DNA from 3 places in the Bacillus sp. AC266 genome. Region 2 is predicted to be linked to each of the others. Evidence: riboswitches for the same ligand, from Rfam matches in the RefSeq annotation. Region 2 holds a riboswitch; each other region holds the start of a gene.

Region 1 (3,224 bases), 460 kb from region 2:
GAATACGCCGTTATCAGACCAACCGTGCTCATCGTCACCGATTAATTTACGGTTTGGATCAGCAGATAATGTTGTTTTGCCTGTTCCAGATAAACCGAAGAATAGTGCTACGTCGCCTTCTTCGCCTACGTTTGAAGAGCAGTGCATAGAAAGAATGTCTTGTTCAGGTAGTAAGAAGTTCATAATAGAGAAGATTGATTTTTTCATCTCTCCAGCGTATTCTGTACCACCGATTAGTACGATACGTTTTTCGAATGAAACCATAATGAATGCTTCAGAATTTGTACCGTCAATTGCTGGATCTGCTTTGAAGTTTGGTGCAGAAACAATTGTGAACTCTGATTCGTGAGTTGCTAATTCTTCTTCATTTGGACGAATAAATAATTGATGTACGAACAAATTATGCCATGCATATTCGTTAACAACTTGAATTGGTAGGCGATAGTTGCGATCAGCGCCAGCAAATCCTTTGAAGATGAATAACTCTTCTTTTTCTTTTAAGTATTCTAAAACTTTTATATATAATTTATTAAAATGTTCTTCAGAGATCGGTTGGTTCACGGCTCCCCAAGCAATTTTGTCAGCAACCGATGCTTCCTTCACAATAAATTTATCCTTAGGAGAACGTCCTGTGTATTTTCCTGTTGAAGCAGAAACGGCACCAGTAGAAGTTAATTTCCCTTCGTTTCGCATTAATACTTTTTCCACTAATTGCGGAACACTTAATTGAATCTGTGCATTGCTTCCGTTCAATAATTCATGTAAACCAATTTGGACATTCACAGTACTCATATTTATATACCATCCTTTTCATTTAATGAAATATTTCTCGTAATCCCCATCAATAGTATAACACAATTATATAAATAATGTATACTATTTATTTATTTTTGTTTGTGTGAATGTATCATTTCCCTATTAATATTTCATTCTATGGGTATTGAGAAAAACTTTCAGGAAAATGTGAATATTAATTGACAAATGAATATCATTTCTTTAGTATAGGTTGGGACGGATACTCTCTTATCCCGAGCTGGCGGAGGGACAGGCCCGATGAAGCCCAGCAACCTCATTTGTAGTGGTAAATACAGGTGAATAGGTGCTAAAACCTGTGCGAGGCTAACGGTCTCGAACGATAAGAGCAAAGGGCAAAAAGCAGTATGCAAGTAGCAAATTAAACCTTTCCTCTATGTTAAGTAGGAAAGGTTTTTCTGTATGCTTGTGTGGGAGAATAAATGTATGTCGCAGTTTGTGGCAAATTAAGGATGAGTTCCGTACAATATATACAATTACTGTAGGGAGGTTTACCACATGACAAAAAAACGTCATCTGTTCACATCTGAGTCTGTAACTGAAGGACATCCAGATAAAATTTGTGACCAAATTTCTGATTCAATTTTAGATGCGATCTTAGCAAAGGACGCAAATGCACGTGTAGCTTGTGAAACAACTGTAACAACTGGTTTAGTATTGGTAGCGGGGGAAATTACGACTTCTACTTACGTAGATATTCCAAAAATCGTTCGTGAAACAATTCAAGGCATTGGTTACACACGCGCAAAATACGGATTCGATGCAGAAACTTGTGCAGTTTTAACATCTATCGATGAGCAATCTGCTGACATCGCTATGGGTGTTGACCAAGCACTAGAAGCACGCGAAGGTCAAATGACTGACGCTGAGATTGAGGCAATTGGTGCGGGAGACCAAGGTTTAATGTTTGGCTTCGCATGTAATGAAACACAAGAATTAATGCCACTTCCAATCTCGCTTGCTCACAAATTAGCTCGTCGTTTAACTGAAGTACGTAAAGATGACACATTATCATACTTACGTCCGGATGGAAAAACGCAAGTTACAGTTGAGTATGATGAAAATGGTAAACCTGTACGTGTGGATACAATTGTAATTTCTACACAACATCATCCAGATGTTACGTGGGAAGAAATCGATCGCGATTTAAAAGAGCACGTAATTAAAGCTGTAGTTCCAGCAGAATTAATGGATGGAGAAACGAAATTCTTCATTAACCCAACTGGCCGCTTCGTAATTGGTGGACCACAAGGTGATGCTGGTTTAACAGGACGTAAAATCATCGTTGATACTTACGGTGGATACGCTCGCCATGGCGGTGGTGCATTCTCTGGTAAAGATGCAACGAAAGTTGACCGTTCTGCAGCATATGCAGCTCGTTATGTTGCGAAAAACATCGTAGCAGCTGGTCTTGCTGACAAAGCAGAAGTACAACTTGCATACGCAATTGGCGTAGCACAACCAGTATCAATTTCAGTTGATACATTAGGCACTGGTAAAGTATCTGAAGACGTATTAGTAGAACTAGTTCGTAACAACTTCGATCTTCGCCCAGCTGGTATTATTAAAATGCTAGACTTACGTCGCCCAATTTACAAACAAACAGCAGCTTACGGCCACTTCGGACGTACTGATGTAGATCTTACATGGGAACGTACAGACAAAGCAGCTACTTTAAAAGAGCAAGCTGGTCTATAATATATGAAAAAAAGCTTTGCGCTGTGTGCGCAAAGCTTTTTTTATTTGGTTTTATCCCGTAAAAGCCCGATTGGTTTAACTAATAATCAGTGGGGAAGAACAAAATCCCCACTGATTAAAGTTTCACTTTATTTACTACTTGAATGCAAGAACTACAATAAACTTCCCCGTCTAGCTCAATATACTTCTTCATATTTGTCATACCACTTGCCGGAAATGGCATATGAATCCAAGCTTTTTCATACGTTTGTATTTCCTTTTCACATGATTTACAAAGGATTGGTTTCTTACGGAACATAGACGGTCAGCCTTTCAGTTGACGCGCTTTTCCTGCGCAAAAAGCACTGCTCAGTAAAAATAGCGTTGCGAATATAATACTCACTAATGTAGCGTATGGAATCGCGCCTTTTAAGGAAAAGCCGACAGTGATGGAAGCAACAAATAAGAGGATGAATGTTGTTGTTAATTTTTTGTATAGTTCCATAGTGAGTGAACCTCCAAATTATTTTGTAATTTAAAATGAAATCTACTATGTAGAAAATATAAGGGGATTTAAAGAGTAGCTAATGGTGTGTAGTCCAGGCGTATAAGAAAATATATTTTCCTTTTTGTGGTCGTATATACTTATATTGTATCACGGTGCATCATTGGCTTCATACATAATTGTGTAAAGATATGTATGATAAAATGAAGAAAAGTCTTTAAGAAAGGAA
Region 2 (3,224 bases):
TTCTGTTAATGGTTGCTGTATATAAGGCGTATAGAACGTGTTATCTACAATAAGAAGTAGTCCGTGCCTTTTCGCTACACTTGCTACACTTACGATATCAGTTACTTGCATTAATGGATTAGTCGGTGTTTCTATGAAAATAGCCTTCGTTTGAGATGTGATTGCTTGCTCAATTTGTTTAATAGATTGTGTATCTACGTATCTACATCGAATATTCCACTTGTCTTCATGTTCGGAAAATAGACGATATGTTCCCCCGTATAAGTCTTCAGATACGATAAGCTCATCTCCGGAACGGAATAGTGAAAGGACAAGGAGAACAGCCGCCATTCCTGAACTACAGGCATACCCTTGCTCACCGCTTTCTAAGTCTGCAATTGCCTGTTCTAAAAGGCCGCGAGTTGGATTTCCAGTTCTTGAATAGTCAAATCCAGTAGATTTACCAATTCCTTCGTGACGATAAGCAGTTGAGAAATAAACAGGTGGATTAACCGTTCCTGTTGTAGCTTCGCTACGGTTCCCGATTTGTGCTAGTTTTGTTTCGATTGTTGACATGTGAAAATTCCCCCTTTTTAAAGTGAACGACTAAGTGAAAATAAAAAAAGCCTTCTAAGAAGAAGGCTTTCGGATTGAATAGAGTCTTCTTCTCATCTGTCAAATCTTTCACAATTTGCTGGAATTAGCACCTTATTAACGAATGAATGTTAATGGTTGCTGAGGCGTCAAAGGGCCAGTCCCTCTACCTCTCTAGATAAGAATGTTCGTATGAAATTTTATTATGGTTTTAACTTTACAACAAAAGATAATTGAATTGCAACTTTATTTTAAATAATTTTTATTTTTCCGCAAGTGTCATTGACTTTTATTTTAGTGCGTGCTAAATTTATAAAAAATTAACAAACATTGTTAAAATGGGAACGTATTTCCTTTTAGCTACATAAATAAAATAATAAAGACAAACTCTTATTGAGAGCGGTGGAGGGAAAGGCCCTGTGAAACCCGGCAACCTTCAAACTAAATGTTTGAAACGGTGCTAAAACCTGCAAAACGTGTGTTTTGCATAATAAGAGGAGGAACAATTATGTCCCCCTCTTCAAAGTGAAGAGGGGGTTTTTATATTGATAGAAATGAGGGAGATTCGTGAAATTACTAGATTTATTATCAAAAGGAATTGTAATAGGTGATGGTGCGGTTGGAACGTTATTACATTCGCATGGTTTACAAAGTAGTTTTGAAGAATTGAATTTGTCTGACCCGGACTTAATTATATCGATCCATAAACAATATGTAGCTGCTGGAGCGGATGTTATTCAAACGAATACGTATGGTGCGAATGAAGCGAAACTCCGCATGTATGGTCTAGAAAATCAAGTTGTCCAAATTAATAAAGCGGCAGTGAATATTGCGAAAGCATCAGTAACAGATCGGAATGCAATTTTAGGGACAATTGGAGGTATGAAACATATTGGTGCTGTTACAACGACTGATATAGAGCGAGAATTTATGTTACTTGAGCAGGCAGGTGCTTTACTAGAAGAACAGGTTGATGGATTACTATTAGAAACTTTTTATGATGAATTTGAATTATTGCATGCGGTTAAAGTATTGCGTAAACAAACGAATATTCCGATTGTTGCTCAGTTAGCGTTACATGAGGCAGGTACGACTCAAAATGGGAATGATGTCAATGAAATATTAAAACAGCTTTTAGATTACGGTGCCAATGTTGTTGGATTGAACTGTCAACTAGGCCCGCTTCACATGACGGAAGCTTTCAAAATGATATCGATTCCTCAAAATGGCTATTTATCAGCATATCCGAATGCAGGTCTCCCGAATTATGTGGAAGGGCGTTACGTATATGAGGGAAGTCCAGCGTATTTTGAAGAAATGACACCGAAATTTATTGAACAAGGTATTCGTTTATTAGGTGGTTGTTGTGGTACTACCCCGGAACATATTGAAGGAATGAAACGTGCTATTGCAAATGTTGCACCTGTAATAGCAAAGGAGACGATTCAAAGGCCTAAAGTGGTCCATACACATGAGAAGCGTTCGAGAGCTCATGTTACTCTAGCAGAAAAGGCAAAGAAACAAACGACAGTTGTAGTGGAATTAGATCCACCGAAAACGTTAGACACGCAGCGTTTTTTTGAAGGGGCAAGAGCACTGAAAAGGGCTGGAGCGGATGCTATTACTCTAGCAGATAATTCATTAGCATCTCCTCGTGTTTCGAATATGGCTATGGGTGCATTATTAACGAAGCATGATATTCCAGTATTGACGCATTTAACGTGTAGAGACCATAACGTCATTGGACTACAGTCTCACTTACTTGGATTATCAGCATTAGGTATGGAGGAAGTGCTAGCTTTAACTGGTGATCCAGCGCGCGTTGGTGATTTCCCAGGTGCAACTTCTGTATATGATTTGTCATCGATAGAGCTCATTAAAATGATTAAAGAGATGAACGACGGACGCTCTATTTTAGGGAAATCAATTGGTCCGGCAACAAGATTTTCTGTTGGAGGTGCATTCAATCCTCATGTAAGGCATTTAAAAGCAGCGGTCAAGCGAATGGAACGAAAAATTGATGCTGGTGCTGAATATTTCTTAACGCAGCCGATATATGATGTTGCCTTAATAGAAGAAGTATATGAAGCGACAAAGCATTTGGAACAACCTATCTTTATTGGAATTATGCCGTTAGTAAGTAAGCGGAACGCAGATTTTCTTCATTTTGAAGTGCCGGGTATTACTCTCCCTGAAGAGATAAGACAAAGAATGGATGGACATGAAACGAAAGATGCAGCCATAGAGGAAGGGATTCGTATTTCACAAGAGTTGATCGATGCGGCGATGAAATACTTTAACGGTATTTATCTTATTACACCGTTTTTAAAATATGAAATTACAGAACATCTCGTGAAATATGTGAGAGAAAAGCAAGAAGTGAAAGAAGGTATTAATTGATGAAACGAATAGAAAAGAGATTACAACATGAAATTTTAATATTAGATGGTGCAATGGGAACGATGATCCAGCAAGAAGACTTAACAGCGGAAGATTTTGGAGGAGAAGAATACGAAGGTTGTAATGAATATTTAGTAAAAACAAGACCGGATGTTATTTTAAATATTCATAAAGTCTACATTGAAGCTGGAGCAGATATTATTGAAACGAATACGTTTGGTGCAACAAATATTGTATTAAGTGATTATGCA
Region 3 (3,224 bases), on a different contig from region 2:
CAGAAGAAGTGAGAAGCAGTTTGAACTGCAACAAAGACAAAATTTAGAGGCTTAATTTATAAAAAAGAGCTGATTCAAACATGTGTTGAATCAGCTCTTTTTTCATTTCTTTGAAATAACTTATACAGTGTTGTAAGGTGATGCAAAAGTTATTTGCATAAAGTGACGATACTGTGACAAAAATGTTGGTGTGTATATTAAGATCTCGTCTTAAGTGTAAAAAGTAGGGTGTTCTCGGTATAATAACAAGTGGAGATAAAAGAAACTATAATGAGTAATAGCTGTAGATAAAAGGAGAATAAGAGATGAAGAAGGTTTTCGGTATTGCTATGCTTGGGGGTATGCTCCTTCTAGCGGGATGTGATGGAAATAAAGACACGAAAGAACCGAAAGAAAAGGTAGAGCAATCTACTGAGCAAACAGAAGATATGAAAGTATATAACGAGGTACATGAAAAGTATGATGTGAAGATGAACAAAGAAATTAATAAAGCGTTACAGTTATGGGAAGTGGCAAAAGAAAAGGGCGGTAAGGAAATAACTAGTGCTAAATATAAAGAAGACGTGCGAACGGTAACAACGGGCATGTTAGAAGATATTGATCATATGCGTAAAGAAATTCGTGTGCCGAAGTCGAAAGAGGATGAACATGAACTATATGTTGGTTTCTTAAATGAAGCAGAACAAGCGATGAAAAAATTACAGAAGTTAGCTAAAGAAGAAGATTCATCGTTGATTCGTGATATAGAAGTTAATTTTTCAACAGCATCGACATACTATAAACGTTTTCAAACAGAGGCGAAAAAATAACCTTGCGCATGCGCAAGGTTATTTTTTCTTTTTAACATCTCCGTCTTCATCCTCGGATACTAATACCTTCTGTTCTTCGTGAAATTCTGAAATTGTTTGGCCAGTAATATTATCGAATGGAGTGTAAAAAGAAGTGATGCTTTTCTTTTTAATGAAGAGTTTATAGAAGCCAATGATGAAGAGTATGACGATTGTTAATGGCAATCCTATAGTAGCCAGAAGTAGTGGATCCATCTTATAACTCCTTTAATACAATTTCTTTTTATTATAAGCGAAAGATTGTAATTTCAATAACTAATATAATAGAAAACTGATTTTTCTAAATATATCCAATTTGATTGACTTTTCATTTTTTCAGAATTATAATTCGAAATATACAATTTGAACCAAATAATAATATAGCAATTTACTTATCCAGAGAGGTAGAGGGACTGGCCCTATGACACCTCAGCAGCGGGTTCTGTAACAGGAACACCGTGCTAATTCCAGCAAGCAAGTCTTGAAAGATAAGTGATGGGCCTTCGTTTATTAAGCCTTGATCTTATTTTTTAAGATCAAGGCTTTTTGTGTTTTAAGAAGTAGAGAAGGAGTAATGGCAACAAATATGTCAATAAAACAAAGTAAATTCATTTGTTTAGGGGGTTATTGAAGTGTATGTTATTAAAAAACTATCGGTTATGGTATTCACGCTATGGGTCATTACGACAGTAACATTTTTAATTATGCATATTATTCCAGGTGATCCGTTTTCATCAGATGCGAAAATCTTTCCTGAAGAAGTAATACAAAACATGAGAGCGAAGTATCACCTTGATGAACCGTTATGGAATCAGTATGTTGCTTATTTGGATGGGGTAGTTCATTTTGATTTTGGCGAATCTGTTCAATCGACAGGTCAAGGTGTATCGGAAATTATAACAACTGGTTTTGGACCATCGGCAATTATTGGTTTACAAGCACTTGTTATTTCATTGTTAGTCGGAATTGCCGCAGGTACATTTGCCGCGCTATATCATGGGAAAGTGATTGATTATAGTGTGAGCTTGCTTGCGATTCTCGGTATTTCTATTCCTAGTTTTATTTTAGCACCACTATTTATACAAGTATTCGCCATACAATTTGAATTACTACCAGTGGCGTCTTGGGGAACATTTGAGCATACTGTATTACCCTCCTTCGCATTAGCGTTAGGACCAATCGCAGTTATTACAAGATTTGTTCGCTCTAATATGATTGAAGTGTTGCAGAGTGATTATATTAAGCTAGCGAGAGCGAAAGGTATACCAATTAAGAAAATCATTATAAGACATGCTCTTCGAAATGCGATTGTTCCGGTACTTACATTTGTTGGCCCATTAATGGCTGGACTTTTAACAGGGACTTTCGTTATTGAAAAAATCTTTTCAATTCCTGGTTTAGGAAAATATTTTGTAGACAGTATTTTCAACCGAGATTATCCGGTGATTATGGGAACAACCATTTTCTATAGTGCGCTATTAATTGTATGTATTTTTATTACAGATATCATTCATCGTATTGTTGATCCGCGCATTCGTTCTATTACGTAAGGAGGGTGATGTTTAAATGGGGGCTTATGAAATTAATGACCAGTTATTAACGAATGAAGAGAAAAAAGAATTAACGATAAATAAAGATCAGCAAACGATTAGCCGGAAAAAGGAAGTGTTTCGCAAGTTTATATCAAACCCTATAGCAGTTTTAGGGGCAGTGACGTTATTACTAATTATTGTTTTCTCGCTTATTGGCGAAAGTTTAACACCATTTACTGCGAGTGAACAAGTAAAAGAAGCAACTAATTTACCGCCTAGTAGTGAGCATTGGTTCGGAACAGACGATTTAGGGAGAGATATTTGGGCGCGTACTTGGGCTGGTGGGAAAATTTCATTAACAGTTGGATTGGTAGCAGCAGCTCTTGATATAGGGCTTGGTGTACTTATCGGTGGCTTTAGTGGATATGTGAGAGGACGTAATCGTCTTGGAACGTTAATTGATGAGTGGATTATAAGAGGGATTGAAGTGTTATACGGTATCCCATATTTACTGATTGTTATTTTACTATTAATCATTATGAAACCAGGACTTTTTACAATTATTATAGCTCTTGCGTTAACGGGATGGATTGGCATGGCACGTCTCATTCGGGCGCAAGTACTTTCATTGAAACAAAGAGAATTTGTTATTGCAGCAGAGCGATTAGGTACATCTCATATGAAAATTATATATGGGCATTTAATTCCAAACTTAACGGGGATTATTATCGTCAATTTATCATTTACAATTCCAGCAGCTATTTTCTCAGAATCATTTTTAAGTTTTATCGGACTTGGAGTACAATCACCAGCAGCGAGCTGGGGCACGATGACAAACGATGCACTCGGGACATTACTAAGCGGA

What was found. A riboswitch is a leader RNA that binds a small molecule or an ion and turns the genes downstream of it on or off. The one in region 2 is predicted to bind S-adenosylmethionine.
Region 1: it holds a riboswitch for S-adenosylmethionine, as region 2 does, so the genes downstream of both, metK (methionine adenosyltransferase) here and AC0IXC_RS10400 (bifunctional homocysteine S-methyltransferase/methylenetetrahydrofolate reductase) in region 2, are expected to answer to the same signal.
Region 3: it holds a riboswitch for S-adenosylmethionine, as region 2 does, so the genes downstream of both, AC0IXC_RS26985 (ABC transporter permease) here and AC0IXC_RS10400 (bifunctional homocysteine S-methyltransferase/methylenetetrahydrofolate reductase) in region 2, are expected to answer to the same signal.

The regions. Positions count from the first base shown of each region.
Region 1 covers NZ_CEEDEC010000002.1:100,881-104,104, forward strand. The annotation lists gene pckA (phosphoenolpyruvate carboxykinase (ATP)) at 1-792, opposite strand, end outside; SAM riboswitch class I at 1,021-1,142, shown strand; gene metK (methionine adenosyltransferase) at 1,312-2,511, shown strand; gene AC0IXC_RS07990 (hypothetical protein) at 2,627-2,809, opposite strand; gene AC0IXC_RS07995 (hypothetical protein) at 2,816-2,995, opposite strand.
Region 2 covers NZ_CEEDEC010000002.1:560,449-563,672, forward strand. The annotation lists gene AC0IXC_RS10395 (methionine biosynthesis PLP-dependent protein) at 1-555, opposite strand, end outside; SAM riboswitch class I at 645-758, opposite strand; SAM riboswitch class I at 961-1,070, shown strand; gene AC0IXC_RS10400 (bifunctional homocysteine S-methyltransferase/methylenetetrahydrofolate reductase) at 1,141-2,973, shown strand; gene metH (methionine synthase) at 2,973-3,224, shown strand, end outside.
Region 3 covers NZ_CEEDEC010000010.1:24,530-27,753, forward strand. The annotation lists gene AC0IXC_RS26970 (multidrug effflux MFS transporter) at 1-55, shown strand, start outside; gene AC0IXC_RS26975 (hypothetical protein) at 306-809, shown strand; gene AC0IXC_RS26980 (DUF3951 domain-containing protein) at 828-1,043, opposite strand; SAM riboswitch class I at 1,217-1,322, shown strand; gene AC0IXC_RS26985 (ABC transporter permease) at 1,460-2,377, shown strand; gene AC0IXC_RS26990 (ABC transporter permease) at 2,394-3,224, shown strand, end outside.